DNA from 2 places in the Pantoea stewartii genome. Region 1 is predicted to be linked to the other one. Evidence: predicted binding sites of a transcription regulator. Region 1 holds the regulator's gene; the other holds the start of a gene.
The links. The regulator LexA, encoded in region 1, represses DNA repair genes until DNA is damaged. The targets are predictions, from matches to a motif close to TNCTGTATGTACATACAGNA.
Positions count from the first base shown of each region.

Region 2: a site for LexA is predicted at 2,359-2,378, ahead of umuD (translesion error-prone DNA polymerase V autoproteolytic subunit). Genes of this name have one in related genera too.

Region 1 is NZ_CP049115.1:3,112,074-3,117,814, forward strand. Features, by position in the region: gene ubiA (4-hydroxybenzoate octaprenyltransferase) at 1-361, shown strand, start outside; gene plsB (glycerol-3-phosphate 1-O-acyltransferase PlsB) at 464-2,890, opposite strand; gene G5574_RS14755 (diacylglycerol kinase) at 3,019-3,387, shown strand; gene lexA (transcriptional repressor LexA) at 3,494-4,108, shown strand; gene dinF (MATE family efflux transporter DinF) at 4,218-5,540, shown strand; gene G5574_RS14770 (CsbD family protein) at 5,712-5,741, shown strand, end outside.
Region 2 is NZ_CP049115.1:214,474-220,214, reverse strand. Features, by position in the region: gene hchA (glyoxalase III HchA) at 1-523, opposite strand, end outside; gene umuC (translesion error-prone DNA polymerase V subunit UmuC) at 651-1,916, opposite strand; gene umuD (translesion error-prone DNA polymerase V autoproteolytic subunit) at 1,919-2,338, opposite strand; gene G5574_RS00995 (helix-turn-helix transcriptional regulator) at 3,002-3,289, shown strand; gene G5574_RS00990 (LysR family transcriptional regulator) at 3,503-4,369, opposite strand; gene bla (class A beta-lactamase) at 4,642-5,523, shown strand.

The DNA.
Region 1 (5,741 bases):
CAACATTTGCTGGACGGTGGCCTACGATACGCAATATGCCATGGTGGATCGCGAGGACGACCTGAAGATTGGCGTGAAGTCCACAGCCATTCTGTTTGGCCAGTACGACAAATTGATTATCGGCCTGCTGCAACTGGCGACGCTGGGGCTGATGGCGCTGGTAGGGACACGGCTGCATCTGAATGGGGCGTTTTACTGGACGCTGTTACTGGCGGGCGGTTTATTTGTTTATCAGCAAAAACTGATCGCAAAGCGCGCGCGTCAGGCCTGTTTCCAGGCGTTTCTGAATAACAATTATGTAGGGCTGGTGCTGTTTCTCGGCGTGTTAATGAATACTCCGCCGTTCTCAAACCTGTTGTAGGGCAGGCACCGAACGTAGCGCCAGTGCGATGCACAGTGTGAGGTTCAGTAAGCAATAAAAAAGGCGACCAGTCAGGTCGCCTTTTTTTGTCATGCCAGCACGTTAGCTGTGTGCAACGGCGCTCTCGATGGTCATACGAACATCGCTGGTGACCAGTTCTGCCAGAATGTGCCAGGTCGCCAGCGTCTGCGCCACATCCGCATCGCCACTGTCGCTGATATAGCCTTCATCGCGCAGGGTCAGTACCAGTGTAGAGAACACCGCTTTATCGAAAAACTCAGGCGCATTGATGCCATGCAGTACGCTCAGGCGCTGGGCCAGCGTGCGGCTCTCTTTTTCCAGCGTGCCGCGGTTGATGGTGGGCTTGGCGCTGAGAATCGAGAAGGTGATGGCGTAACGCTGCAGCGTTTCACGTACACCGGCAGCCAGCAACTGCAGCGTACGGTAACGCGCCGTGTTGAACGACAGCAGACCTGCCTCAACGGTAATCAGTCCCTGGCGCGCCAGCTCCTGGCATAAGTCAGCCAGCAGCTGCGGCAGCTGGTCGTTGCCCCAGCGCAGGAACAGCTCGCTCTTCAGCATGGGGTAAATCAGGCTGACCTGGCGCAGCAGTTCGGCTTCGCTCAGGTTACGGTGCTGCTGGATGATGGCCGCAATCAGAGAGGGCATCACCAACATATGGTGGATGTTATTCCGGTAATAGGTCATCAGCACCGCCTGCTCGCGCGGCAGAATAATGATGTCGCCGATACTGTCCTTCTCACTCTCAAACTTGTTCATACTCAGCGCGTGATCCAGCAACGCTTCCGCAGACATGTCAGGCAAAGTGGCATCCGGCGAGTAGGGCACATTACGTAATAACTGGGTATAGCACTCCAGCTGCTCAATCAGCTGTTCACGGGTCAGCGAACGCTGGCGGGAAGCGAGCAGTGCCGTTACGCACAGGTTCATGGCGTTCGCGGCACCGGCTTCATTAATACGTACCATGATGGTGGCGGCGATATCATTGGCCGTTGGCGTTAACCAGCCCGGACGTTGCGCTTCAATGGGATCGATAGACTCACGCCATTCCGGTACGCGCTTGTTCAGATAGTTGATCAGCGGCAACGGCTCACCAAAGTTCACATAACCCTGGCCCAGGTTGCGCAGCTTACGCAGGCCGCGCACCATCTGCATAAAGCCTTCTTTCTCTTTTGCCGCACCGCGTAGCTCTTTAGCGTAAGTACCCACTTCCATTACATGTTCATAACCGATGTAAATGGGCACTAACGTAATAGGTCGCGTGCCGCCGCGCAGCATGGCCTGCAGCGTCATAGAGAGGGTGCCGGTTTTCGGATCCAGCAGTCGGCCGGTACGTGAGCGTCCACCTTCCACGAAATACTCGACGGAATAGCCGCGGGTAAAGAGCTCGCCAAGGTATTCACGGAACACGGTTGAATAGAGCTTGTTGCCTTTAAAGGTACGACGAATAAAGAAGGCACCCAGACGACGGAAAATCGGCCCGGCAGGCCAGAAGTTCAGGTTAATCCCTGCGGCAATATGCGGCGGAACCAGGCCCTGGTGATACAGCACATAAGACAGTAGCAGGTAGTCCATATGGCTGCGGTGGCAAGGCACATAAACAATTTCATGGCCGTCCTGCGCCAGCTGACGTACCCGCTCACCGCCGTTAACGTTGATCCCCTGATAGAGTCGGCTCCAGAGCCAACCCATCACGCGGTCGGTGATACGAATCGCTTCGTAGGAAAAGTTGGCCGCAATTTCTTCCATCATTTCAATGGCGTTTTGCTGCGCTTTCTCATGGGAGATTTTCTTGCTACGCGCCTCGTCTTCCACAGCTTTTTCAATCGCCTTCGACTGCAACAGGCGATTGAATAAATCCTGGCGAGCCGGCAGGCGCGGTCCCACCGCAGCCAGGCGCTGACGGGCAAAATGGATGCGCGCTACGCGAGCCAGCTTCTGCGCAATCGACTTGTCGGTACCGTGTTCGGTCGCCATACGACGCAGGGAGACCGTGGGCGAAAAACGCACAAAACTGTCGCGGCCATGCCAGAGAACGGCAAAGAATTTTTGAATGCCGTTAAGGAGCCGCAAATGAGGCGGATGATCGTCGCCCTGGACTTCCCGACCCGGCGCACGGCCAAACATGACTGAAACCGGTAACATCTGAACATCAAGTTCAGGGTTGCTGCGGTGCAGATCAAGATATTCGTGGAAGATTTTGACCGATTCAAGGCTGGGCACAAAATAGGGGAACACACGCGGACCGTCATTAATAAAGACATGACGCGGCAACAGGGCGCCGTCTATCTCCAGCGGAATAAGCGGATCAGGCAGATCGTGCCGGATGCACTGCGCGCGTAAAGTCAGGAGATCGGCCTTTGAATCATAAGGCAGGACATACATAATAGGCCGGGTAGGATCCAGCCCATGTTCGGACACGGGATCAGCCGGAATGGCCTTACTCTTTACCAGAAATGAAAGGGGTAAGTTCAGCAATTTATAGAAAATTTTACGCCAACCTGACATAGACAACATGAAGCCTCTTGTTAGCAAAGCGGCGCAAGCATATCAGAACGCGCAGCAAAAATCTGTGACAGCGACAATTGTGCGCTGCCCGGTATTGACGTCAATCCTTTGAAAAGAGTTCCTTTATCATGACAAATAATGTCACCGGCATTACCCGGATTGTGAAAGCGGCTGGCTACTCATGGCAAGGTCTTCGCGCCGCCTGGCAGCATGAAGCTGCCTTCCGCCAGGAAGCCGTAATTTCACTGGCGGCAATTATCCTGGCCTGCTGGCTGGATGTCGATACTATTTCGCGCATCCTGATGATTGGCGCGGTCATGCTGGTGATGATTGTTGAAGTTCTGAACAGCGCCATCGAAGCGGTGGTGGACCGCACAGGGCAGGAACGTCACCCTCTTGCCGGCCGTGCCAAAGATATGGGATCGGCCGCTGTTTTGCTGGCAATAGTACTGGCCCTGTTCGTTTGGGGAACGCTACTTTGGTCGCATTTGCGATAAGCATTCCATCTCCCGTCAAATTACTGATTTTGGCCTGACTTTTGGTTTCCATTTCACCAATACCTGTATATACTCACAGCGACTGTATAAACAACCAGGGGGCGGGATGAAAGCATTAACCAGCAGGCAGCAACAGGTCTACGACTTGATTCGCGACCACATTAATCAAACGGGCATGCCGCCTACGCGTGCAGAAATTGCTGCGCAACTGGGCTTCCGCTCACCTAACGCGGCAGAAGAGCATCTGAAAGCGCTGTCGCGTAAAGGCGTGATTGAAATCGTCTCTGGTGCGTCCCGCGGTATCCGTTTGTTAATGGAAGAAGAACCTTCAGATGGCCTGCCACTCATTGGGCGCGTTGCGGCGGGTGAGCCGTTGCTGGCCCAGGAACATATCGAAACCCACTACAAAGTGGATCCAGACATGTTCAAGCCCTCTGCCGATTTCCTGCTGCGCGTTAGCGGCATGTCAATGAAAGACATTGGCATCATGGATGGTGATTTGCTGGCCGTGCATAAAACGCAGGAAGTGCGTAATGGTCAGGTGGTGGTAGCGCGCATTGACGACGAAGTCACTGTGAAGCGCTGGAAAAAACAGGGATCAGTGGTGCATCTGTTACCTGAAAATACGGATTTTGAGCCTATCATTGTCGATACACGTGCGCAGTCGCTGACGGTTGAAGGTCTGGCGGTTGGCATCGTACGTAACGGTGAGTGGTTGTAACTCTTCTTAAGGTTGGCTCTTTACGTCAACCTTGACGTTACCCAGTCTGCCCCTGTTTTGCCGCTGTGGGTTCATCTGTAACACCAGCGGCGCATTGCACGGACGTTACATGCGCTTCCTGACAGCTACCGATAAAAAACTGTGGCGGCTGGCGCTGCCCATGATCCTGTCAAATATCACCGTTCCTCTGCTCGGCTTAGTCGATACAGCCGTTATTGGCCATCTCGACAGCCCGGTTTATCTGGGCGGCGTTGCGGTCGGGACGACCGTTACCAGTTTCATCTTCATGCTGCTGCTTTTTCTGCGGATGAGTACGACAGGCCTGACGGCTCAGGCGTTTGGCGCGGGCGATAAAACGGCGCTGGCGCGCGCATTGGCACAGCCCCTGATCATTGCCTTACTGGCCGGCAGCCTGTTTATTGCCCTGCGTCATCCTGTTACGGCATTAGCAACCCGCTTTATCGGCGGAGAGGCCGCCGTGCTTAAGCAGGCTGCGCTGTTTATCCATATTCGCTGGCTCAGTGCGCCCGCCATGCTGGCTAACCTGGTGATTCTGGGCTGGCTGCTGGGCGTACAGTATGCCAGAGCGCCGGTCATCCTGCTGGTGGTGGGCAACGTTATCAATATTCTGCTGGACCTCTGGCTGGTGCTGGGGCTGCACTGGGGCGTAGCCGGGGCTGCAGCCGCGACGGCTATCGCGGAATATGCGACGTTGCTGGTCGGGGCACTTATGGTCTGGCGCGTGCTGGCGCTGCGCGGCATCACGCTGCACAGTCTGGTCCATAGCTGGCGTGGCGATATCCACCGCCTGCTTCGCCTGAATCGCGATATCCTGCTGCGTACCTTACTGTTACAGCTTTGCTTTGCCTCTCTGACCGTGCTGGGAACGCGTATCGGACCTGATGTGGTGGCGGTAAATGCCATCCTGCTGATGTTCATGACGTTTACCGCCTATGCGCTGGATGGCTTTGCTTACGCCGTCGAAGCCTTTGCTGGTGAGGCACACGGCGCAAAAGACGGCAGCAGGTTGCAACTGGTATGGATTGCTGCCTGCCGTCAGGCCCTGTCAGTCGCGCTGTTTTTCTCCCTGGTCTATGCTGTTTGTGGCTATCAGATCGTGGCTCTCCTGACATCGATTCCCGCACTTCAACAGGCGGCTGACCGTTTTCTGCCGTGGCAGGTTGTCATGCCGCTGGTTGGCGTCTGGTGCTATCTGCTGGATGGCATGTTTATTGGTGCGACGCGCGGAAGAGAAATGCGCAACAGTATGGCGATTGCCGCACTGGGCTATTTCCTGACGCTGTTAACCGTGCCTTTTATCGGTAATCACGGTTTATGGCTGGCGATAGCCGTTTTTCTGGCGCTTCGCGGCCTGTCACTTTGGCTGGTCTGGCGCAGGCACTGGCGCAATGGCACCTGGTTTAGCGCCTGAGCAACTTGCCTGAAATATGACGCAGGATACATAAAATTTTCATTTTTTCCGGCAAAACTGAAATTAGCTACTACAATTATCTTTGAATGGCGCTATTAAACAGCGCTTTATATCGTAATTTTTCCTGATGGCAAAATAAAACGAAATCGAAGGATGACGTGGAGGTCTGCAATGAATAAAGACGAAGCGAGTGGAAACTGG
Region 2 (5,741 bases), 1.7 Mb from region 1:
CCAGCGTCCAGCGGATCACCTCAGCGACGGCTTCACTTTCGGGCAGCCCTATCAGCGCGCCGTGACCGCCCGGAATAAAGACGCCTGCGTACTCTGACCGGGGCGTCAGTGACTGAACGACAGCGTTCAGCGTCAGCGGGGAACGAAACAGCGACAGGCAGTGATTGTAAAAGCCAATGACCACCTCATCCTGCTGGGGCATCGCCCAGTGTTCAAACTTCACCATCTGTCCGGACAATGTCGCCACATCAAACTGGAAACCGGCCTGATACAGGTGATACATCGGAAGCAGCGTCTCAATCGGATGGTTACCGGTGGAAAACAGGGTGTCGTTATCAAGCGGCAGATAGCGCTCGTCGGTGCAGATCACCAGGACCTTTTTATTCCCTGAATACGGCTGGGGATAGTCGGCATCACCGAGATCAGATGTGGGGCGGGTGAACTGGTCAAGTGAGTAGGCAGAAGGAAAAAAGGCGTTATGTTCGGCCCGATCTGCCACCGGCGATTTACTGAGTTCTGACATGACAAAGCTCTCCTTAAGGGGATGGATACCTGTTTTAGCCTAGACCACAACGCCAGATTTAAACCGAGCGGCAGCCCAAACGGCCCCCTTATAAGAGCATTCTGTTGCTGTCATCCCTGCCCGCGCCTTACTTCACCACCGGCAGATCGCTGATGCGCGTGGTATAAGCCGGCGACAGCATTTCGCGCTTCATCGCCCAGCGCTTCTCTGTCCCCTGTCCGGCGAACCACATTTTCCCCTTGCCCGCTTTGTGGATCTGATCGATAACCTGCATCAGATCGTTACGGCCCGGGTTGACCGGTCGCTCATCAAACAAATCCAACTGAGTCACGCCGTGGTCAAAGAAGTCGCTCAGGACAACGCCCGCTTTGATATAGCGGTGGCCCGCGATCCAGATGTAGTCCAGCATGTCGGTCGCCACCCGGATAATGTCGCGCGTATCGTGCGACGGCGTCAGTAACTGACCAGTGGCCTGATTACCGTAAAAGTTTTCACCAACGGCATGGGGGCTGGTGCGCAGAAACACCCCGATTTGTCGGCAGTACTGTTTTTCTTTCCGCAGTTTTTCGGCGGCACGTTCGGCATAGGTACAGACTGCCTCACGCACCTGTGCATAGTCTGAAAGACGGCTACTGAAAGAACGTGAGCACATGATCTGCTGTTTGGTGGGTTCGAGGGCTTCTAAATCCTGACAGGGTTCACCGCATAATTCTCTGACCGTGCGTTCCAGCACCACGCTGAAATTCTTACGAATCAGGCTGGGACGCTGACGCGCCAGGTCTGCGGCCGAGGTTATCCCCATCTCCTCAAGCCGCTGGCTGAGACGGCGGCCAACGCCCCAGATATCCTTGACCGACACCTTCGCCAGCAGTTTTTGCTGGCGCACCGGATCGGACAGATCGACCACACCGTTGGTGTAGCCCGCCCATTTTTTGGCCGCAAAATTCGCCAGCTTCGCCAGCGTCTTGGTAGGGGCAATCCCGACACAGACGTTAAGATGAATTTCTTTTTTGATGCGTTTTTTAATCTGGTGCCCCAGGGTATCAAGCGACATGCAGTGGCTGACGCCGGTTAAATCCAGAAAGGCCTCATCAATCGAATAAATTTCTACCGACGGGGCCATTTCCTCCAGTAGCGTCATGACCCGGGTGCTCATATCCGCATACAGCGCATAGTTAGAGCTAAAGACCTGCACGTTATGGCGGGCAATGATTTCTCGCATTTTAAAAAACGGCACGGCCATGGTGACGCCAAGGGCTTTGGCCTCGGCATTACGCGCAATCACACAGCCATCGTTGTTGGAGAGCACAATAATGGGCTTGCCCTTGAGATCCGGTCGAAACACCGTTTCACAGGAGGCATAAAAATTGTTCACATCGACCAGCGCAAACATGATTAATAAACCGACTTGATCACATAGGTCACAACGCCAAACACTTCGAGCGCGTCTTCTGTGCTAATCACAATGGGTTTGAACTGACGGTTCATTGGCATCAGTTGCAGGCAGGGCTGAAGCTGAAGCCGCTTGACGGTAAATTCGCCCTCAATCGCGGCCACCACAATATCGCCATGAGAAGCCACCAGTGCGCTGTCCACCACCAGCATATCGCCGTCGTTAATGCCCGCTCCGGACATCGATTCTCCACTGACGCGCACAAAGTATGTCGAACTGGGATGCTGAACGATGAGCTTGTTCAAATCAATCCGCTGCTCAACGTAGTCCTGCGCCGGAGACGGAAAACCGCACGGCACCCGCTCGACAAACAGCGGTAATTGCAAAGGCGTGCTCACTTTTGCTGGCCTGATAAATTCCATATTCACCTCTCACGCCAAATTACTGTATATAATTACAGTAATAGCGATCTGCCAGTGCGATCAAGCGAAACCGGAGAGGTTTATGTAAACCAGTTGATGTGGATGGATATTTTTTTCTGCCCTTTTCACCGCCTTATGACAGGCCTGTGCAGCCATTAACCGTACCGGTTGTTTTTTCGCCGGCGCATGCAGAATTCTTCTCTTCGCTGAACGAATGTTTAAAAAGCACGGAACGCTGCCCGTTAGCGACGCGTATTTATTCGCCGCACAACCCGGGCGGAAATAATGCTGACAGCGTTAGCAACATCAATCGGCTAAGCGTACAAGCGGCGCGCAGACGATAACGGAAATAAACAACCGCCTGACCGTGCATAGTGATAAAAATAGCCCTAAGCAAGTCCGAAAAAGGCGTCAAAATAGCAGGCGATAAACGGGGTCTGATTTGCCAGCGCTGTTTCACGCTGCACGCTCGCCCTTTATGACGGGAAAATCACTACAGCCAATCTTTTTTGCAAAAATGAAGACAGGATCGCCGGATACAACGTTCATCTTTTGTGATGTGAACGTGTCTCATCCGGATTAAAAATGACAATAATCATATAGTTAAAAAAATAAGATAACGTGAAATGATTTATACTGTGATATCCAACACGTTTGCCTATCATGCCTGCATTACCGCCGAACACGGCTATCACCGTGGCATTGAAAAAAGCATTGAGAGGCAGAATAAAAATGGAATTGAAAAGTACACAGGGAAAAAAGGTCTATTTAACCGAGCAGGAACTTTCTTTAAGCTGGCTTTTTATGACCGGTATGACGGTTAACCAGATCGCGTACCAGATGGCTTCACCTGTACACGTCATCTATTATCTTAAGCAAAAAATCATGCAGAAAGTAGGCGTGAGAAATAACAGTGAGTTTATCCTCTGGCTGATTCATCTCAGAAAATAAAAAACGTCGCGCTGTTTTGCCCGCATGGCAGGATAATACGTTGCCTCCGCCCGTGTGATGAATACGCACAATGTCCGCGCAGGCATCATCGGTTAACCCTGCGCCGTCATCATGCCGGGATAACGTCACCGCGCGCCTGACTCGCCCTGCGCTTTCCGCCTGCGCCCGTAACCTGAGCGGCGTGTGGGGCGCATGGGCTTGTGACCGATCCGGTCAGCCATTTACCTGCTGCCTTATCCATTCGCGAAATATCTCCATCGATGGCGTCAGCGTTTTTGATCGCAGCCAGGTTAACCAGTAGCCACCGACATCAATCTCAATGTCAAAAGGCCGCACCAGGATGCCCGCCTCCAGCTCCCGCTGAAACATGCAGACCGGCACCAGCGCGACACCGCCCGTCTGAACCGCTGCCTCGACCATCAGCCGCGAGGAGTCGAAAACCGGACCAGTCATTCTGGGGGGCGTGATATTTGCCGCAGTGAACCAGTTGCCCCACTCATCCGCGCGATAAGAACGCAGCAGCGTTTCCCGTAACAGATCGCCGGGCTGCTGCAGCCGACGGGCGATATCCGGCCGGCAAAGCGCAGTCAGCGGTGCGGTAAACAGCGGTTCGTTGTGCGTTGCAGGCCAAGCCCCCGTTCCAAAGCGAATGGCATAATCGATGCCTTCGCCCGCCAGATTCACGACGTTATTATGGGTGCGCACGTTCACTTCCAGCGCAGGATGCTGCTGATGAAAGGCATCCAGACGCGGCAGCAGCCAGCCCAGCGCAAAGGTCCCGACACAGGCGAGGGTCATCACTTCGCGGTATTCACCCCCTTCAAACCGGCGCCAGGCTTTTTCAAGCTGGGTGAACGCCTCGGACACCTCGGCAAACAGCAGTCGGGACTCGTCCGTCATCTCCAGCCCACGCGGTAAGCGCCGGAATAACGTCACGCCCAGCCGCTCTTCAAGTAGCCTGACCTGCTGGCTCACGGCCGCCTGCGAGACGAAAAGTGCCATACCTGCGTGAGTAAAATTCAGGTACCGGGCCGAAGCATAAAAGGCCCGGAGTGCATTAAGCGGAACATCATTTTTCATTGTTAACCCCAGAAATTCTTTTGGCTCCTCTCAAATTATCTCGCTTGTCGATAATTTGAAATCCCTTACTCTTTCCCTCGTCACACTTTTGACAGGCGATATGTCCCGCAATAACGCGACCTTCGTGTAATAACGGGGGGCATCAGGTGGCAGAAACTGACATAAGTTTCACGAGGGGCGCATTTCACACGTTTCGCTCAGTACGCGCCGCTTCCTGAGGCGGTGAGGTGCCGGGTATGTCTGAATGCAGATACACATTAACGGAGGTTTATATGGCTACGGCTCCCCGGCTGCGCATCTGTGCAGCGGCAACCCTACTGGCGCTGGCGGTCCCTTTTGTCGCCGAGGCCCATTTCAATGACGCATTGTTAGCGCAACCTGTCCGGCAGCTGGAACACGCCGCAGGCGGACGCTTAGGCGTGGCGGCGATCGACACCGGTGATGGTTCTGTTTTTACTTATCGTGGTAACGAACGTTTTCCCCTTTGCAGCACCAGTAAAGTCTTTACGGTGGCGGCCATTCTGAAGAAAGCGGAAACCGCACAAGGCCTGCTGAATGAAAACATCGCGATTCGTCACGCCGACCTGGTGAATTACAACCCCGTGACCGAAAAACAGGTGGGCGGCACGATGACCGTGGCAGAACTCAGTGCGGCGGCCTTGCAGTACAGCGACAACGCGGCGATGAATAAACTGCTGACGCACCTTGGCGGGCCGCATGCCGTGACCGCCTTCGCCCGCAGCATCGGCGATAACACGTTTCGTCTCGATCGGACCGAGCCCACGCTTAATACCGCTATTCCGGGTGATACACGTGATACAACGTCACCGACAGCGATGGCGCAGAGCCTGCAAAAACTGGTTTTAGGCACGGCGCTGGCACCAGCTCAACGCCAGCAGTTAGCCGACTGGATGAAGGGCAATACAACCGGCACCTACAGCATACGTGCGGGTCTGCCTGCTGACTGGGTGGTCGCGGATAAAACCGGCAGCGGTGATTACGGCACCACCAACGACATCGCCGTGATCTGGCCACCGCATCATGCCCCGCTGGTGCTGGTGACCTACTACACGCAGACCGACAAACACGCGGCCTCGCGTAAGGATGTGCTGGCCAGCGCCGCAAAAATTATCGCCTCAGGTTATGAAAACTAAGCGACCGTAACGGCGTTAACACGTGATATGGCCTGTCTGTACGGGCTGTATCACGCCGCTGAAAAGGTTTGTCAGGTCAATAAACCCGTTGACAGGCATCCGTCACTTCCCTAAATTGAGCGCTTGCTCAAGTCACCGGTTTACCGCCAGCACGCCTGCCTGAGCACAGGCGACTGGCCGGGATTACGCCGTGCATACCCACGTTATTTAACCGACAG